3 regions of the Peribacillus sp. YIM B13477 genome follow, and region 2 is predicted to be linked to each of the others. Evidence: riboswitches for the same ligand, from Rfam matches in the RefSeq annotation. Region 2 holds a riboswitch; each other region holds the start of a gene.

Region 1 (5,797 bases), on a different contig from region 2:
TCTTCAATGAAACATGGTTTTCTGGGTTTCGATTGGCAAGATTCGAGATGATTTGGTCAAGCACGGTAAAGTCCGTGTCCATTCCAGAGCTCGGCGGCTTAGGTGAGATAGTCAGTTCATCAATATCGAGAAACCAATCCTGCCATCGGCTCCCTTGTGTTTCGACCCCTATTTTCATTTTATTTTCATGTAAGATCGCTATCAAGCCGTTTAGGTTTTTCAACAGGGCCGGGTTCCCCCCAGATATCGTCACGAAGGAAAAACCGGAACCCCCAATTCGCTTCAGCTCATCCCATATTTCATCGGCAGTCATCTGAACGGTATCTTCCTTACCTGTGCCATCCCAAGTAAAAGCGGAATCACACCAGGAACATGAATAATCGCAGCCGGCCGTCCGAACGAACATGGTTTTTTGACCAATGACCATTCCCTCTCCTTGGATGGTCGGCCCGAAGATTTCCATTACCGGGAGTTTACTCACTTTCCATCCACTCCCGTCTGGCTTCGGCATAGCTTGTCGGCGTTTCGTACAGTCGAACAAATTCGACTCTAGCACCCTCATATTCTTTTAATGAAAGGGCTTCGGCCATTTTTTCATAAATCCAGACAACCATATTTTCAGCTGTTGTATTCATGAGCGGCAGGGTTTCATTCAAATAACGATGATCCAGGTGGATTTCGATGTCATTTTTCCATATATCCTTGATGTCACCAAAATCTATCATCAACCCGCGTGAATCCGTATACCCGCTCAATCCGAAAATGACTTTATACGTGTGGCCATGAAGGTTCTTGCATTTCCCTTCATAGTCATGCAGATGGTGCGCCGCGTCAAAGGTGAATTCCTTACTTACGAGAACCCTCTTGTTTGTATACTTCAATTGGCTGCGCTGAATATCTTCATCTATTTTTTGGAGTTTATCCACTATCTTAAAACCGTACATCATGAAAGCACCTTCCGTCTGCTTACATAGTCATCCAGCCCTTTTTTCCGCAGATTACATGCCGGACAATCTCCACAGCCATCGGAGATGATTCCGTTATAGCAAGTCAGGGTCTTTTCGCGGACAAAGTCGAACGCGCCAAGCTGGTCAGCAAGCTCCCATGTTTCCTCTTTATTAAGCCACATTAGCGGCGTATCAATCACGAATGACTGGTCCATCGATAAGTTCAAGGTCACATTCAAAGATTTAATGAATACATCGCGGCAGTCAGGATATCCGCTGAAATCCGTTTCACAGACTCCTGTGACAATATGTTTAGCGCCAATCTGACTCGCCAGCACTCCGGCAAACGAAAGGAACAGCAAATTCCTCCCTGGCACGAACGTCGACGGCAGCTCCCCTTCTTCTCCGTCCGCCACTGCAATATCACTTCTTGTCAATGCATTCGGGGCCAGTTGGTTCAGCAGCGACATGTCAAGGATATGGTGGTTCACTCCCAATTCCTTGGCAATGTTTTGAGCGCATTCGATTTCCAAGCTATGCCGCTGATTATAATCGAACGTCACCGCTTCCACTTCCTCAAATCTCTCCAATGCCCAAAACAGGCACGTCGTACTGTCCTGTCCTCCGCTAAAAACAACCACTGCCTTTTCTTTCTTCTTCATTCTATAAAACTCCTTTTTACGGAAAAAAACAGCACCCTAAGAATAGAGCACTGTTTCTCCTTAGTTTTTTTGAGAGGGTAGCTAGAACCTCTTCCGCCTTAACGCGGAATATTATATTTTTCCAAGTCAATAGTAACTTGAAAATGATAAGAAATCAAGATGTTTATATAAAGTGAACATTAGACCTGATGGCAAATTTGGTTAACTTTTCATTACTTAAAAATCACATTAAAAATCCGATAAAAAAGAGTGAATAAAATATCGGATAAAGGGGTCAAATAATTTGAAAAGCATTAAAGCCCGTATGCGGGAAATTGCTTTTTTTCCTCCCACATAAGGGAAGTTTCATTTTCATAAATTCGGGGAATATATAACTATACACAATAATGAACCATTAAAAAGCAAATCTATCAAAAGCGGCTGGAAGTGAATATTTTCCTTTGTTTTCAGAATATTTAGTGTATAATGAATATAAGGAATATTTTAACTCAAATAATCATTGCTTCCAATACCCGCTTTAAATCCCGACATTCCCTTTCAATACCATGCACGGTCACTTACTCAGCAAGGATCCATTACATGCTTTTTCTCGAATCAAACCATTCACAACTTTATTCACACAAAAACATAATTTCCACTCCAAAATTGCAAAAAAAGGTTAAAATTCACCAACGATATGTTACTATTAAACTAAGACCTTTTAACCCCATAAGGAGGAATTCATATGAAACGTTTTTTCAAATTCATCGCAGATTTTAACGAAAGAAAAGCATTGCAACGGGAAACCAAAGAATTCTTTCGCAAAGAATACGAAAATTATATGAAGATGAATCCTGACAATCAACGTAAAAAAAGGAGATTAGCTCCTAGATTTTATGTGATTGATGGCGGTAAAAAGGACTCCACCCTTGAGATTTCTGACAGAAAGAAATCAAGTTAACCTGATTCCTTCATAATTCAGCTACCCATGCTGTAACTCAAGACCCACAAAAGGTAAATCTATCCATGATTAACGGAGGTCCGTGACCATTCCATTCATTTACAATATATAAGCCGAAAGCCCAGATATGCTTCTGGGCTTTTTTTATTTTTCATTCTTGTATAAACACTATATCTATAGAAGAAACTAGGTATTTTTTAAAAGAAATGGGTTAACTTTAGTTCATTTCATTTTTTAGGTAAAAGGTCAATTATAGACCCATGGGTATTCCCGAAGAAAATACTAAAAAAAAGAGATGTGTTCTTTTACTCATCTTTGTCCATATTCAAAAGAGTTCAACTAATTGAGTCGTTAGATGCAATATTTCACATTGAATGACAAATCCATAAAAATTATAACGTTTATGTCAAACAATGGGTATAAACAATTAACAAACTGTAATAAACCTCACTTTTTTAAAAAAATATTATTCAAATTTAGCCATTATGAATTAGGTTCAAATGCTCATAAAACCATTTTGATTCTGACTGAAATGGGGCTTTATTAAACTTTCCATAATTTAGTGTAAATGAAACCTCGATTCCCTCGATTACCAGCCATATCTTTGTACTCATAAAATAATTCATCCCATTAGATACTATTACACCCTAATATACATATATTTGAAAAAGCTGATGATAACTATATTACGATAGAATAATTGGCTCTTGCCTATTAAGTTTAAAATCATGTAGTGTGTATTCAGTAATTCAAATATTTGAAAAAAAGAGAGGTTAAAAAAAAATGGCACCAATATTTATTTGTGCGATCTTTTTGCTTGGCTATGGCATTTTTGAACAAAAACGCCATCAGAAGCGTCTCGACTCCATCCCGGTACGTGTGAATGTGAATGGGATTCGAGGGAAATCGACTGTAACGCGTCTAATTACAGGTGTGATCCAGGAAGCAAAATACAAAACAGTAGGTAAAACAACCGGAACATCAGCAAGAATGATCTATTGGTTTACCGACAAGGAAAAACCGATTGTACGCCGCCCGGAAGGACCCAACATAGGAGAACAACGGCGTGTAGTTAAAGAAGTTGCCGACTTAGGCACGGAAGCACTGGTTTGTGAGTGCATGGCCGTACAGCCTGACTATCAACTAATCTTCCAAAACAAAATGATCCAGGCAAACATCGGGGTCATCGTGAATGTATTGGAAGACCATATGGATGTCATGGGACCGACTATGGATGAGGTTGCTGAAGCCTTCACTGCTACCATTCCCCATAATGGTCACTTAATAACCATCGAAAGTGAATATTTGGACTTTTTCAAACAAATCGCCAAAGAACGCAACACAAAAGTGATTGTTGCAGATAATTCAAGAATTTCCGAGGATTTCTTACGCGAATTCGACTATATGGTATTTCCGGATAACGCATCACTAGCCTTGGCCGTTGCGGAAGCTTTGGGAATTGATGAAAAAACGGCTTTCCGCGGCATGCTGAATGCACATCCAGATCCAGGGGCCATGCGGATCACCAAATTCGGAGATCGCATCCAGCCAACTTTCTTTGTCAATGGCTTTGCTGCAAACGACGCGGCATCGACGCTGAACATATGGGAACGTGTCAATACGTTCGGATACAGCACAGAACCTCCTATCGTCATCATGAACTGCCGTGCAGACCGTGTGGACCGTACCGAGCAGTTTGCTAGAGATGTATTGCCGTACATAAAATCCGAAATCGTCATTGCCATTGGTGAAACTACATCACCAATCACGAAGGTATTCGAGCAAGGTAAATTGGATACTAAAGAATATTGGGATTTAGAAAACTGGTCAACTGAAGAAATCGTGGCCCGTCTGCGCCCATTGATGAAAAATCGCATCGTCTACGGTGTCGGGAATATTCACGGTGCAGCGGAACCATTAATTGAAGCATTCATGAAATCTAAAACAAAGCAAAAAGCAAGTTAAGTAGGAGGAACCTTAATGTTTGGATCGGATTTATATGTAGCCCTAGTACTGGGAGTAACGCTTAGCCTTATATTTTCAGAAAAGACGGGTGTCGTACCCGCAGGACTTATCGTGCCAGGTTATTTGGCATTAGTATTTGATCAATGGGAAATCATGCTGACCATTTTGATCATTAGTGTCGTAACTTATTTAATCGTCACCCACGGCCTTTCAAGATGGGTGATTTTATATGGAAGAAGAAAATTCGCCGCCATGATGGTGACCGGGATTTGCTTGAAACTCCTATTGGACTTAGTCTACCCCGTCATGCCCTTTGAAATATTCGAGTTTCGGGGAATCGGTATAATCGTACCTGGATTGATAGCGAATACCATACAAAGACAAGGAATGCCATTGACACTTGGCAGCACGCTTTTATTATCCGGCATAACATTCGGTTTAATGAACGTGTACTACCTATTCTGAGGTGCAAAAAATGAAACGGACTTTAAATGCAAAAGAAAAAACACTTATCTTTATTAAACGCACGAAGAAAAAGAATCTTAAATACACTGGAATCATACTACCTATATTACTAATCGCTTTAGTCATTACCACTTGGATGGGACGGGCTGAGGAAGTGAAAACAGTCGCAACAAAATCCGATCAACCATTGACGATGACAATGGTCGGTGATGTGATGATGGGACGTTATGTTGAAGAAGTGACGGAAAAGCACGGGTATGAATACCTCTTCCGGTATATGAAACCCTATTTTGCCAATTCGGATTATGTCAGTGGGAATTATGAACATACCGCTTTAAAAGAAGAAGTATCTAACTACAAGGGAGCCGATACGCCCATCCGGTTAAACTCCAATACTAGCGGTGTGGAAGCCGTTAAAGATGCTGGCTTCTCTGTGGTGTCATTGGCAAATAACCATATGATGGACTATGAAGAACAAGGACTCCTTGACACGATTGATGAATTCAAAAGTGCGGATATGCACTATGTCGGTGTTGGATCTAACACCGCGGAAGCAAAAAACAGCATCGACTATGCGGATGTTAATGGCGTTCGTGTCGCAACACTTGGCTTCACAGATGTTTACGGTAAGGATGCCGTATCAAAAAGTGATAAAGCCGGACTATTGAACTCCAACCCTGATTTATTATTTGAAATGATCGGCAAAGCAAGTGATGCCAAGCAAGGCAACGCAGACTTGGTTGTGGTGAATATGCACTGGGGACAAGAGTATTCAACATCAACAACCGATCGACAAAAAGACTTGGCTAAAGCTATCA
Region 2 (5,797 bases):
TACAACTGGCCAGGCAACATACGCGAACTATCTAATGTGGTCTTGCGCACGCTAACTCTTGCAGACAATAAGTCAGTAATAACCGCCAATGATATCTCACTATCCAACAGCCAGATCACACCTGACAAAAATGTGTCACCTGAGATACAGTCAACAGAAAACCTTCTTGAAGAGTGGCGAAAAAGGCTGGTGGCTGATTTTAATGAGAAGGATGAACTGATGCTTGAAGAAATCCTTACCGAAATCAAACAGCTTCAATCAACAATTGGAAAGGAGCTCGTCATGCAGGCACTGCAAAAAACCTACGGCAACCGGAATGAAGCTGCCAAACGCTTGCAAATATCCATAAGGAAATTGCGCTATATATTAAATGAGAAGAGCCAGACATAATAAAAAGGAGGATGCTCCGTTCCAGGGCTTCCTCCTCTGTTCCTATTCTAGCGTCAATACGATGCGGCCGTTGATTTCTCCGTTTTCCATCATTGAAAACACGTCATTGATTTCATCAAGCTTTCTTGTTTCAATATTCGTTCTGACTTTACCCTCAGCCGCAAATTGAACAGCTTCCTGTAAATCTTTTCTCGTCCCGACGATGGACCCTTTTACAGTCACCCCATTTAACACTGTATCAAAAATCGGGATTGGAAGTTCATCATTCGGCAATCCGACTACGACAAGTGTGCCGCCCCTCTTGACTGAACTGTAAGCCTGTTCGAATGCTTTTTTCGTAACCGCCACAGAAATGGATGCCTGCACGCCGCCAACCTTATCCTTAATGGCCTGTACAGGATCGGTCTTAAGCCCATTAACCGTGTAATCCGCCCCCAGTTCCGTTGCCAGATCAAGCTTATCATCTTGAATATCGACAGCAATGACATTAAAGCCCATCGCTTTTGCGTATTGCAGGGCAACATGCCCCAATCCGCCAATTCCATAAATCGCTACCCAATCACCAGGTTTTGCTTCTGATACCTTAAGCGCCTTATAAGTCGTTACACCTGCACAGAAAATCGGTGAAATCTCCGCAAAATCAAGCCCTTCAGGAACCTTCACCACATATTTGGCTGGTGCTTTACAATATTCCGCATATCCGCCGTCCACGGAATAGCCTGCATTCAATTGGTCCAAGCAAAGCGTTTCCCTGCCGGTCAGACAATATTCACAATCGCCGCAGGCCGAATAAAGCCAAGGGATCCCAACACGGTCACCCACTTTCAAGGAAGTTACGCCTTCCGCCACCTTTTCTATAATGCCAACACCCTCATGTCCCGGGATAAGCGGAAGCTTGGGTTTTACCGGCCAATCACCATGTGCAGCATGTAAATCGGTATGACACACGCCACAGGCCTTAATTTTCACTAATATCTCACCATATTCCAATTCTGGGATCGGTACTTCCTTAATCTCAAGTTTTTGGTTAAATTCATTGACGACCGCCGCTTTCATTGTCTTGACCTGTTGTTTTGCATTTACAGTGCTTGCCCCTTGTTTTACATTCATGATTACTATTCCTCCCTTAATCTAGTGGATATTATTTCTTGCTACTACTTATACAAGATGCAAGTGCCATGCCACTGCAAAAAGGCCAAGAAGACAGCATTAACAAAAAAAAGTGCCGAAAGATCGGCCCATTTGGACGAAATAACGGCTCAAGTTGGACGAAATCCGGTTTGTATATTGCAGGAAAAATGGTTCACCCTATAAATAGGAGGTGTCTAAAACATGGACCAATTTGAAGAAGCCTATGAGTCATATAAGCAGCAGGGAACACCGCAAGCAAACCAAAGTGATTCAGCAGCAGGAAAAGAAGAAATCATCGCCGTAAGGAAAAATGAAGAGGACAATATTATCGCCATCAAGACGGACTCCGGCCGTGAACTCGACTACCCCACAGCCCTTGCGGAAGCCAAAGCTGGCAACCTGGCCAACGTTGACGTCTTTCATAAATATGGTCGTGACATATTACGGAGTGAGCCCGATGGAATAAAAGAAAATAACCTGGATCAACTGCCGGAGTTTTGAGTTATTCGGGGAGACTGCCTGATACGGGCAGTTTTTTTCTATCTGATGCGCAAAAAAAAAGAACCAGCATGATTAGCCGGATCTCATTTTTCATAAGGATAGGATTCAGAGATTTCGAGCAGTCGGCCGCAGGACTCGACAACCTCGATGATTTCCATCCATGACATGTCCAGACCCAGTTCATTAGCATGGGAAATCTTATCCCGTAATTTTCGGATGGCATTCGCATCCTTCTTCCCTTTACTTTTGGAAGGGATTTGGAAGAAGTGCCTCAATTCTTTATCTTTATGTATAATATCGAATTTATCACTGATTTGCAGGCACTCTATTATATTGATATCCTCATTTTTATCGATTCTCCTTTTATATAGTTCGGTTGCCTTCTCTAAACGGTCTTCGCTGATCATTGGATACCAGCTGCCATCGCCGAATCTATCCAGGATGATATCGCTCATCCTCATCTCCAATAAGGTAATATATCCGAATATCAACATTCTGATCGGAGGCTTTTGGAGGTCAGCATGGGTAATCAACATTTTAATTGAATTATTCTCTAATACGAACACCCTTGTCTTATTCTTAAAAATATGGAGAAGCTGGATCAAAGGGGTTGAATTCGAAACCATTTCCCTTGGTGAGAAGTTTCTCATATATTCAGAAATACTTCCCTCACCTAGTTCTTGCCTTTCTATATATCCGATGATTTCCCCTTGATCTTGGACTGCCAATATATCAAAATTCTTTTTTTTCATTGCTTTCTGGATATCCAGCGCCAGATCATTTTTATGGCAAAACTCAAGCTCCTGGGCAATGCTCTTAACCGTTATATTTTCTTCATAAAGAGTTTTAAGACTCAGATAGCTGCCATTGCTTTTTCTTTCGCTTCCATTTAACATCTTTCAACCTCCGATCAGGAACACTTTCTGCCCGTTTTCAATAATAGAAATGAATGCGGCCCCCCGCAAATAAAGTTCACTTTAGTGGACTCCATCCCATTCAACAAATGCCATCAACTGCATTTCCAGCCTCCGTTTCCACATTCCCCTTTTCTTCCCACCCCTTACAAACATCCACCCAATCCTTGGCACCTGAATATTCAAATAATTCAGCGAGTTTAAGTTCTATTGCAGAGTTTGAACTGCCGCAAGCCGGAAACAATGACTCGAAGCGCTTCATCGATACATCAAGAAAAACAGCTAAATCGTTTGCCAGGCCAAACGGGCAAACGCCTCCGATTGCATGGCCGGTCTGTGCAAGCACTTCATCAGGTGAAAGCATTCGTGCCTTGAAACCGAACGTCTGACGAAATTTCTTATTATCCACTTTCGCGTCCCCTGCGGCAACGACCAAAATCGCGTGTTCACCTTCCCCTTTAAAGGAAAGGGTCTTGGCAATCCGCGCTGGGATAACACCGATGGTTTCCGCTGCTTCAATTACCGTGGCACTAGATGTTTCGAACTCCTTTACGTCGCCTTCCCGATTCCATTGTTTAAAATGGCTTTTGACACTTTCGATCGACATATTAATATTCACTCCTTTTTATGTACATATTGAAATAATATCATCCTTCATTGCAATAATTCAAAATCCAATTGTGCTGCTTCATCTGATTGGAAACCTATAATTAAAACCATTCTTTACAAATTGACGAAACAAGCTTACATGGGCTACTATTAATCATCGGGTAAACGCCTGCACGTGGTTCGTAACCATCCCACGATAAAAAACTAGGGAGAGAGTAAAATGAATGTTCGTACACTCGTGATAAACGGGTTATTGGCTGCCTTGTATGTGGCGGTCTCATTGGTGTTTAAACCAATAGCTTTTGAGATGTTCCAATTCCGTGTACCGGAAATGTTGAATCATCTGATTGTATTCAATAAAAAGTATATCTACGGTATCGTTGGAGGAGTCTTCATATCGAATCTGCTCTTTTCGCCGATGGTGCCATATGATTTGATTTTTGGGGTGGGCCAATCCCTGCTCGCCTTATTGCTTGTCATTTATGTTTCTCGTTTCATAAAAGGCATTAAAGGACGTATGGTCGCTACGATTATCTTTTTCACGTTCACAATGTTTTTAATTGCAATTGAACTGAACCTTGCCTTTGGCTTGCCATTCTGGCTAAGCTGGATGACTACAGCTGTCGGTGAGTTCGTTGTCCTTTTGATTGGAGCGCCAATCATTTATGGAATGAACAAAAGAATTCAGTTTGAAAAGTGGCTTTAAAAGGAATCTTCGCGCCGTTAAGCCACTATAATGGAAAAGAGCTGTCTGCATGATGCGGCAGCTCTTTTTTTTCACCATTGAACTCGAAAATGATAAACTATTAGTAAGAATGGTGGTGGCCCTTTGAAAAAAGTCCTGACCCTAATCGGTCTACTTGTAATCGCAATTTTTATATACTCTAATGCAGAACTGTTCACTTTGGTTTGGAAAAGTGATTTGGATTCTGTTATTGGCATATTGAAGGAAAATCTCTTGCTTACATTTATTGTGACATTCGTATTGATGTTTGTACAAAATTCTTTTACAATCATCCCCTTAATTTTGCTCCTGACCATCAATGTCACGATATTCGGATTCATATATGGCTATCTATGGAGTTGGTTTACAAGTGTTGTTGCCTCAGGATTCATTTTTTATGCAGCAAGAAACTGGTTTCAGGAGCTTCTTTTAAAGAAGATTGGTGAAAAGTGGCAAGAATCTGTAGTGGAGCATGGCTTCATGTACGTGTTTACAGGCAGGATTTTCCCGCTTATCCCCACAAGCTTAATTAACTTGGCAGCCGGAGTCAGCACCGTCACTTTCAAAGACTATTTATTGGCGACGGCACTTGGCAACCTTATATACTTTTTCTTCCTATCACTGATTCCTTATGGACTGCTATCTGTCGAAATGAACCAATATACGCTAGCTGCTCTTGCACTCCTTTTCTTACTATTCTTCATGGTCTATAAGCGTGCAAAAAAGAAGAAGAAACTAACCTTCTTCAGAAAAAACAGGTGACCACATTGGCCCCTGTTTTTTTATTTAGAGATTCTGCATATATTTTTTTCCGATAGTTTGTTAAAATGTGTATGTATTTTTACCTTTGAAATGTCTTAAAAACAGGGAGAATCTCCATGTCCAAACGCTCCATCTTAGCAATATATATCCTATCCGGGATTCTTACATTAGTCGTATTCGACTATTTTTTAACTACAAATATCCATAATAAAGAGGTCTTCATTCAACTCCAAAGGGCGGAAGGCATTGTTTTCCTTTTATCAATAGGCTTAATTCTATATCTTTATTTAGCTAAAAAGGAAGAATTCAAACGATTAAAAGAGGCGGAACAGCGTCGGCGCACACTCATCAATTCAATGGTGGATTTCGTTAATTTCAAGGATGGGGATGGCCGATGGCTTGAATCCAATACCTTCGGGCTGCAATTATTTCAATTGGAGCATGTAGATTATAAGGGAAAAAGAGACAGTGAGCTCGCAGAATACACCGAATTTTATAAAGAATCGTTGATCTACTGTGAAATTTCCGATGAAGAAACGTGGGTAAAGGGGGAAATTACTAGGTGCGAGGAAATCATCCCTCTTCCCGATGGCAATCACAAGACCTTTGATACGATTAAAGTTCCCCTGTTCAATGAAGATGGTTCACGTAAAGGCTTAGTCGTCATTGGCAGGGATATATCTGAAAGAGTTGTCGCGGAGAATCAATTATTTGATAGCGAACAACGCTATAAATCATTGTTTGAGCACAACCCTTATCCAATGCT
Region 3 (4,944 bases), on a different contig from region 2:
CAGTTTATTTTTAATTACAATACGTTTTAAAGTTGTTATATTAATATAAATTTTTCGAAAACAGTCAATAAAGTCTCCGAAGGGCCAATGTTGGGTAATACTTATGAAGGAGCCGGCTAAAACTATAATCGGCCCCCTCTAAAGAGGCCCATTACTTCTCCTTTATTGGAAATTAGGACGTGAATTTTTGTGGATTTTTTTAATAGCCAGGAAACTCTTACTGCAATCCAGTGGATCTTAAGAGCCATTATTTCCTACTTTTTTTTGCTTCTATCGGTTAAATTGATGGGGCAACGGTCCATTTCGCAATTAAGATTACTTGATTTCATAATGGCTTTAATTATTGGAAACATTCTTGCCCACCCTTTATCTGATGAACACTTAGGTTTGAAGGGCTCCATGATAACAACCAGTGTATTGATCATTTTATATATAATGAGTGTGTTTGCGGGACTTAAGTGGGGAAAACTCCGAAGGTTTTTTGACTCAGATCCCTTTCCGCTTATCGAAAATGGACAGATCATTTACAAAAGTTTAACAAGGGCCAGAATCTCCATCGATATTTTATTATCGGAATTAAGAAAAGAAAAAGTCGAAGATATTCAAAAAGTATCCCTCGCGCTATGGGAACCGGGCGGTACCATTTCATTGTTTTTAGATCCCCAATATGAAGCAGTAACCCCAGCAGATATGCACCTGTCAACAAATGCCTTCACTTTTCCTAAAACGATTATTAAAGAGGGAAAGATTGATTCTAAAGAATTGAACCGGGGCGGTAAAGACGAAGCATGGCTGAAAAACAGAATCAAAATAACATATAATGCCGACGTGAACGATATCTTATTGGCAACTCTTGATAATAACGATACCTTAAAGGTCTTTTTCTACAAATAGATTTGCAGCCAAAATAAAATCCCCTTTAAGTTACGTGTAAAGCCTACTTACGACTGTAGGCTTTACACGTTCAACTTAAAGGAGATCAAATATATCCTTATTACTCCGACCAATTCAGTGTATTCAAGAACTTATACACATCTTCATACACCTGTTCACGTTCCTTGCCCAATGTGATAATATGGCCAGACTTTTCATACCAAATCAAGTGTTTATGCTGTGTATCGACTTCATTGAAAATCGCTGTAGCACTCTCCGTATAGTCGGGATCATCCAAACGCCCTTGCAGAACAAGAGTTGGAGATGTGATTAAATCTAAATTTTCACCTGTCTCATTTATAATGTTCAACACATCTTTTAGTTGAGGCATTGGCTCTTCTTCAAGCAACTTCACTTCTGCAGCAATTTGGTCTGCATCTTTGCCCTCAAACTTCTTATACGCCTGTGCATAATTGAGCAAGCGGTTCTTTTGTCGATCGATACTTTTTCCTTGCGTCGGAGCGCACATTGAAACTACCCCTTTTACAGGCAATTCAATTCCCACTTTTAATGAGAACACTCCCCCTAAAGAAATTCCTACAACTGCAATTTCCTCATAGCCTTCTTCTTTTAGGAAATTATAGCCATTAACTACATCTCCCCACCATTCCTTTGGACCAGTTTTAGCAAGTTCCTCGGCTGATACTCCGTGCCCACTATAAAGAGGTCCGTGGCAAGTATAGTCGAGATCATTTAAGTACTTCCCTAATTTCTTCATATCTCCTGTACTTCCGGTAAACCCGTGAAGCAGAAGAACTGCTCTCTTTCCACCTATATATGTGAATGACTCAGGTGCTTTCACTTTCATCTATCTAGGACCTTCTTTCTTTGCTCTTGTTGATAAATAGAATCTAAATGATTTTCGAAAAAAAATCAATTAATACCCCTTGAGTAGTGATTCTTCTATCCTATTCCGTATTTTCATTAAAACAATTAAATCATATATATAGTATCCTTACCACACTCTTCACAACTCATCCGTTCCGAAGCACATTTTACTATGATTAAATTTATTTAGCAATCGTCATTTAACCATTTTTTTTAAGAAAAGTAAAATGCACCTTGTGATACGATGTACAACGTATTACACTTTAAAATGAAAAGGAGGAGATTTTATATGGATAAAGAATTAATGAAGGGAAGCATTGACCTCCTTTTGCTTTCACTTCTATCGCAAAAAAAGCTTTACGGCTATGAAATAACGAAAATCCTGAAGCAAATGAGCAAGGGCAACTATGAAATAAGTGAAGGCACCCTCTACCCTGCCCTTAAACGATTAGAAAAAAAAGAATTCATAAATGGACATTGGAAAGAGTCCGAATCAGGCCGCAGGAAATATTATCATGTCACCGAAAATGGACAAACCGAACTTGAGCGGAAACGCGAATGCTTTTTCTTCCTGGAAAAATTAGTTCGAAAAAGCTCAGAGCAATTCTAAACCAAATAAAAAGCAATCTGTACTTAATGAAACGGCCCAGAAGCTTTTTTTGCTGTTTTACTCGCTAATTCATGCAGCACTCGTGATTTCGCACGTTTACTCGTGAGTTTCGCACTTTTACTCGTGAGTTTCCCACTTTTACTCGTGAATTCGCACTGTTTACTCGTGAGTCACTTCAATCACGCAAAAAAAGGACCAAATCAGGTCCTTTTTTTGTCTATTCCTTTATGCTTGCGATAATTGGTGCAGGAGAGCTTCATGCATTCCCCTTGTACATGCGGGCCATATTTTTCACGAAAGGCTTCGAGGCAATAGCATTTTTCTTCTTCTTTTTTGGTTCCATCCATCGAGTGCATCCCTCCTAGCATTTAACTGGAGACTACACGTTTCTCCAGTTCTACGTTGATTCGTCCCAACAATATGGCACCAATGGACTGAATGATCGTTTTAACGATGATTTGGCCGATGACCGCAGCGGGTACTGCTTCCCATGGCAATATATCGGCAACCAGAGGACTTAGGCCAATCACGACAAATATCACCGAATCGAAAAATCCTCCAACGATCCCACTGTAAAACACCCTCCAACTCATCGGGAGCTTTAAACGGGTATAAATTTCCGTATCCGCTGTTTCTGCGACCACGAAGGATAATGTGGAAGCAAACACAATCAGTAACGTATCTCCTAATAAAAATGATACACATGCAGATAAAATAAGTGCAGTGACGATGCATATATAGGTCTTCGCGCGGCCGAATTTATTCTGGACCAGATCTCGGAAGATGAAGGTTCCCCCGATGAGCAATGTCCCCATCGGGATGATGAACATGCCAAAATGTAATGGCGCAAAAGCTGCTGTAACCACATTCGCCGTGATGATGGATACTAAATACAATAAAATTCTTAACATTTCTTAATTCTCCTTATACAGAAAAAACAGCACCCTAAGAAAGAGCCCTGTTCTCCTTAGTTTTTTTGAGAGGGTAGCTAGAACCTCTTCCGCCCGGGCGGATTATCATTTTCCTTATTCATCGTAGCTTGAAAGCGGTTGGAAATCAAGAAGTTTCCATACCGTCGATTTTAGTATGTATTCGCTGATACCGATTGATTTAGCCATTTATTTCAATGGCCCTGTTTCCCCCTTTGCCGATTTCTGTCGCTTAAAACTGCTTGACCGGCTGTATATAAAAGCCGAAAATCAAAGATAGAGTCATGTACCTTATTTGGCGAGGAGAAAAAGAATGATGAAAAAAACTACGTTTGTCTATCCTATTTATATCGCAACCACACCAGAGAAACTTTGGGAAGCCTTGACGAGTGGTGAAGTCACGGAGAAATACCACTTCGGATTACAAGTAAAGTCTGACTGGCAAGAAGGGTCCGCCGTTAAATATTTGCTGGATGATGGGCGGATTACCGATCATGGGCATGTACTTAAATGCGAGCCGTTGCACCTGCTCTCGTTTACATGGATCATGGCAGGAGACGAAACACCTCGCGAGCAGCCTACACGGGTCACTTTTGAATTACAGAAGATGGACGATTCGACTGTGAAGTTAATTCTTAGGCTCGAGGAGCTATTGGAGACGGATTTCATATATGATGACAATACCTTTGAAGGCTTGAATAATGGATGGCCAGCCCTTTTAAGTAACCTGAAGAGCTTGCTTGAAACTGGACGGACCCTGCCGCCCATATCAGTAGACTGGGATAATGGAAAACAATAAAAACAAATCGAAAGAGAGTTGAGTTAGTAATGGATACTCAAATAATCACGAAATTCAAGATCGCCAAGCCAACGAATGAAGTGTTTGAAGCCATAGTGAATCCTGAAAAAATCGGGAATTTCTGGTTCTCATCGAGTTCGGAAAGATGGGAAAAAGGCCGGACACCTACATTGAGATACAATGAATACGATGCAGAAGTGGTCATTCATGTATTGGAAGTAGAGGAAAATAGGAAGATCGTGTTTGCATGGGGCGGAAATGATCAAGAAACGATTGTTGCCATTACACTAAAAGAGTTGGATAAAACGAGTACGATCATTGAAGTGAACGAATCAGGATTGAGTGAAGACGACCCTGAAATAATAAACAAAATGATCGGACAAAAAGAAGGTTGGGTATATACATTAACCTGTTTAAAGGGTTATTTAGAAAATGGCGTTACTACTTTGAGAGCATCATTAGTTTTTTAATAAATTGCATAAACCCTCAATAAACTGGGGGGTTATGCTTTGCAACACTGGTGAAACAAATGGCATAATCCCACTTAAAAACAGTACTTTATAGTTCGACCTAATAATTGACATTTGAAAATCCGTGAGCTATCATCCTAATTAACCAGTGGTCAATTAATAAGGAGGTGACAAGATGTCGCCAAGGAAATCGGCAGGTCAAGAATTATCCAGGGACATGGTGTTGAATGAAGCTAGAAACCTTTTTGCAGCGTTAGGGTATTCGAATGTCTCGATGAGGCAATTGGCTAAATCATTGGATTGTAGCCATGGAGCCATTTATTATCATTTTAAAAACAAGGCGGAAATATTTTATAGTTTGGTGAAAACGGATTT

What was found. A riboswitch is a leader RNA that binds a small molecule or an ion and turns the genes downstream of it on or off. The one in region 2 is predicted to bind preQ1.
Region 1: another riboswitch for preQ1. It lies ahead of queC (7-cyano-7-deazaguanine synthase QueC); the one in region 2 lies ahead of ACFX4H_RS20800 (QueT transporter family protein).
Region 3: another riboswitch for preQ1. It lies ahead of ACFX4H_RS11785 (VUT family protein); the one in region 2 lies ahead of ACFX4H_RS20800 (QueT transporter family protein).

The regions. Positions count from the first base shown of each region.
Region 1 is NZ_JBHZPD010000003.1:26,119-31,915, forward strand. It holds gene queE (7-carboxy-7-deazaguanine synthase QueE) at 1-481, opposite strand, end outside; gene queD (6-carboxytetrahydropterin synthase QueD) at 474-944, opposite strand; gene queC (7-cyano-7-deazaguanine synthase QueC) at 944-1,609, opposite strand; PreQ1 riboswitch class I at 1,664-1,706, opposite strand; gene ACFX4H_RS11825 (hypothetical protein) at 2,334-2,549, shown strand; gene pgsB (poly-gamma-glutamate synthase PgsB) at 3,333-4,514, shown strand; gene pgsC (poly-gamma-glutamate biosynthesis protein PgsC) at 4,530-4,979, shown strand; gene ACFX4H_RS11840 (CapA family protein) at 4,990-5,797, shown strand, end outside.
Region 2 is NZ_JBHZPD010000008.1:51,389-57,185, reverse strand. It holds gene ACFX4H_RS20825 (sigma-54-dependent transcriptional regulator) at 1-390, shown strand, start outside; gene adhP (alcohol dehydrogenase AdhP) at 433-1,446, opposite strand; gene ACFX4H_RS20815 (DUF3892 domain-containing protein) at 1,723-2,022, shown strand; gene ACFX4H_RS20810 (CBS domain-containing protein) at 2,106-2,918, opposite strand; gene ACFX4H_RS20805 (YbaK/EbsC family protein) at 3,019-3,543, opposite strand; PreQ1 riboswitch class I at 3,715-3,759, shown strand; gene ACFX4H_RS20800 (QueT transporter family protein) at 3,766-4,251, shown strand; gene ACFX4H_RS20795 (TVP38/TMEM64 family protein) at 4,375-5,031, shown strand; gene ACFX4H_RS20790 (PAS domain S-box protein) at 5,148-5,797, shown strand, end outside.
Region 3 is NZ_JBHZPD010000003.1:20,114-25,057, forward strand. It holds gene ACFX4H_RS11765 (DUF421 domain-containing protein) at 190-894, shown strand; gene ACFX4H_RS11770 (alpha/beta hydrolase) at 995-1,741, opposite strand; gene ACFX4H_RS11775 (PadR family transcriptional regulator) at 2,051-2,371, shown strand; gene ACFX4H_RS11780 (hypothetical protein) at 2,572-2,718, opposite strand; gene ACFX4H_RS11785 (VUT family protein) at 2,740-3,282, opposite strand; PreQ1 riboswitch class I at 3,333-3,375, opposite strand; gene ACFX4H_RS11790 (SRPBCC domain-containing protein) at 3,614-4,099, shown strand; gene ACFX4H_RS11795 (SRPBCC family protein) at 4,129-4,569, shown strand; gene ACFX4H_RS11800 (TetR/AcrR family transcriptional regulator) at 4,745-4,944, shown strand, end outside.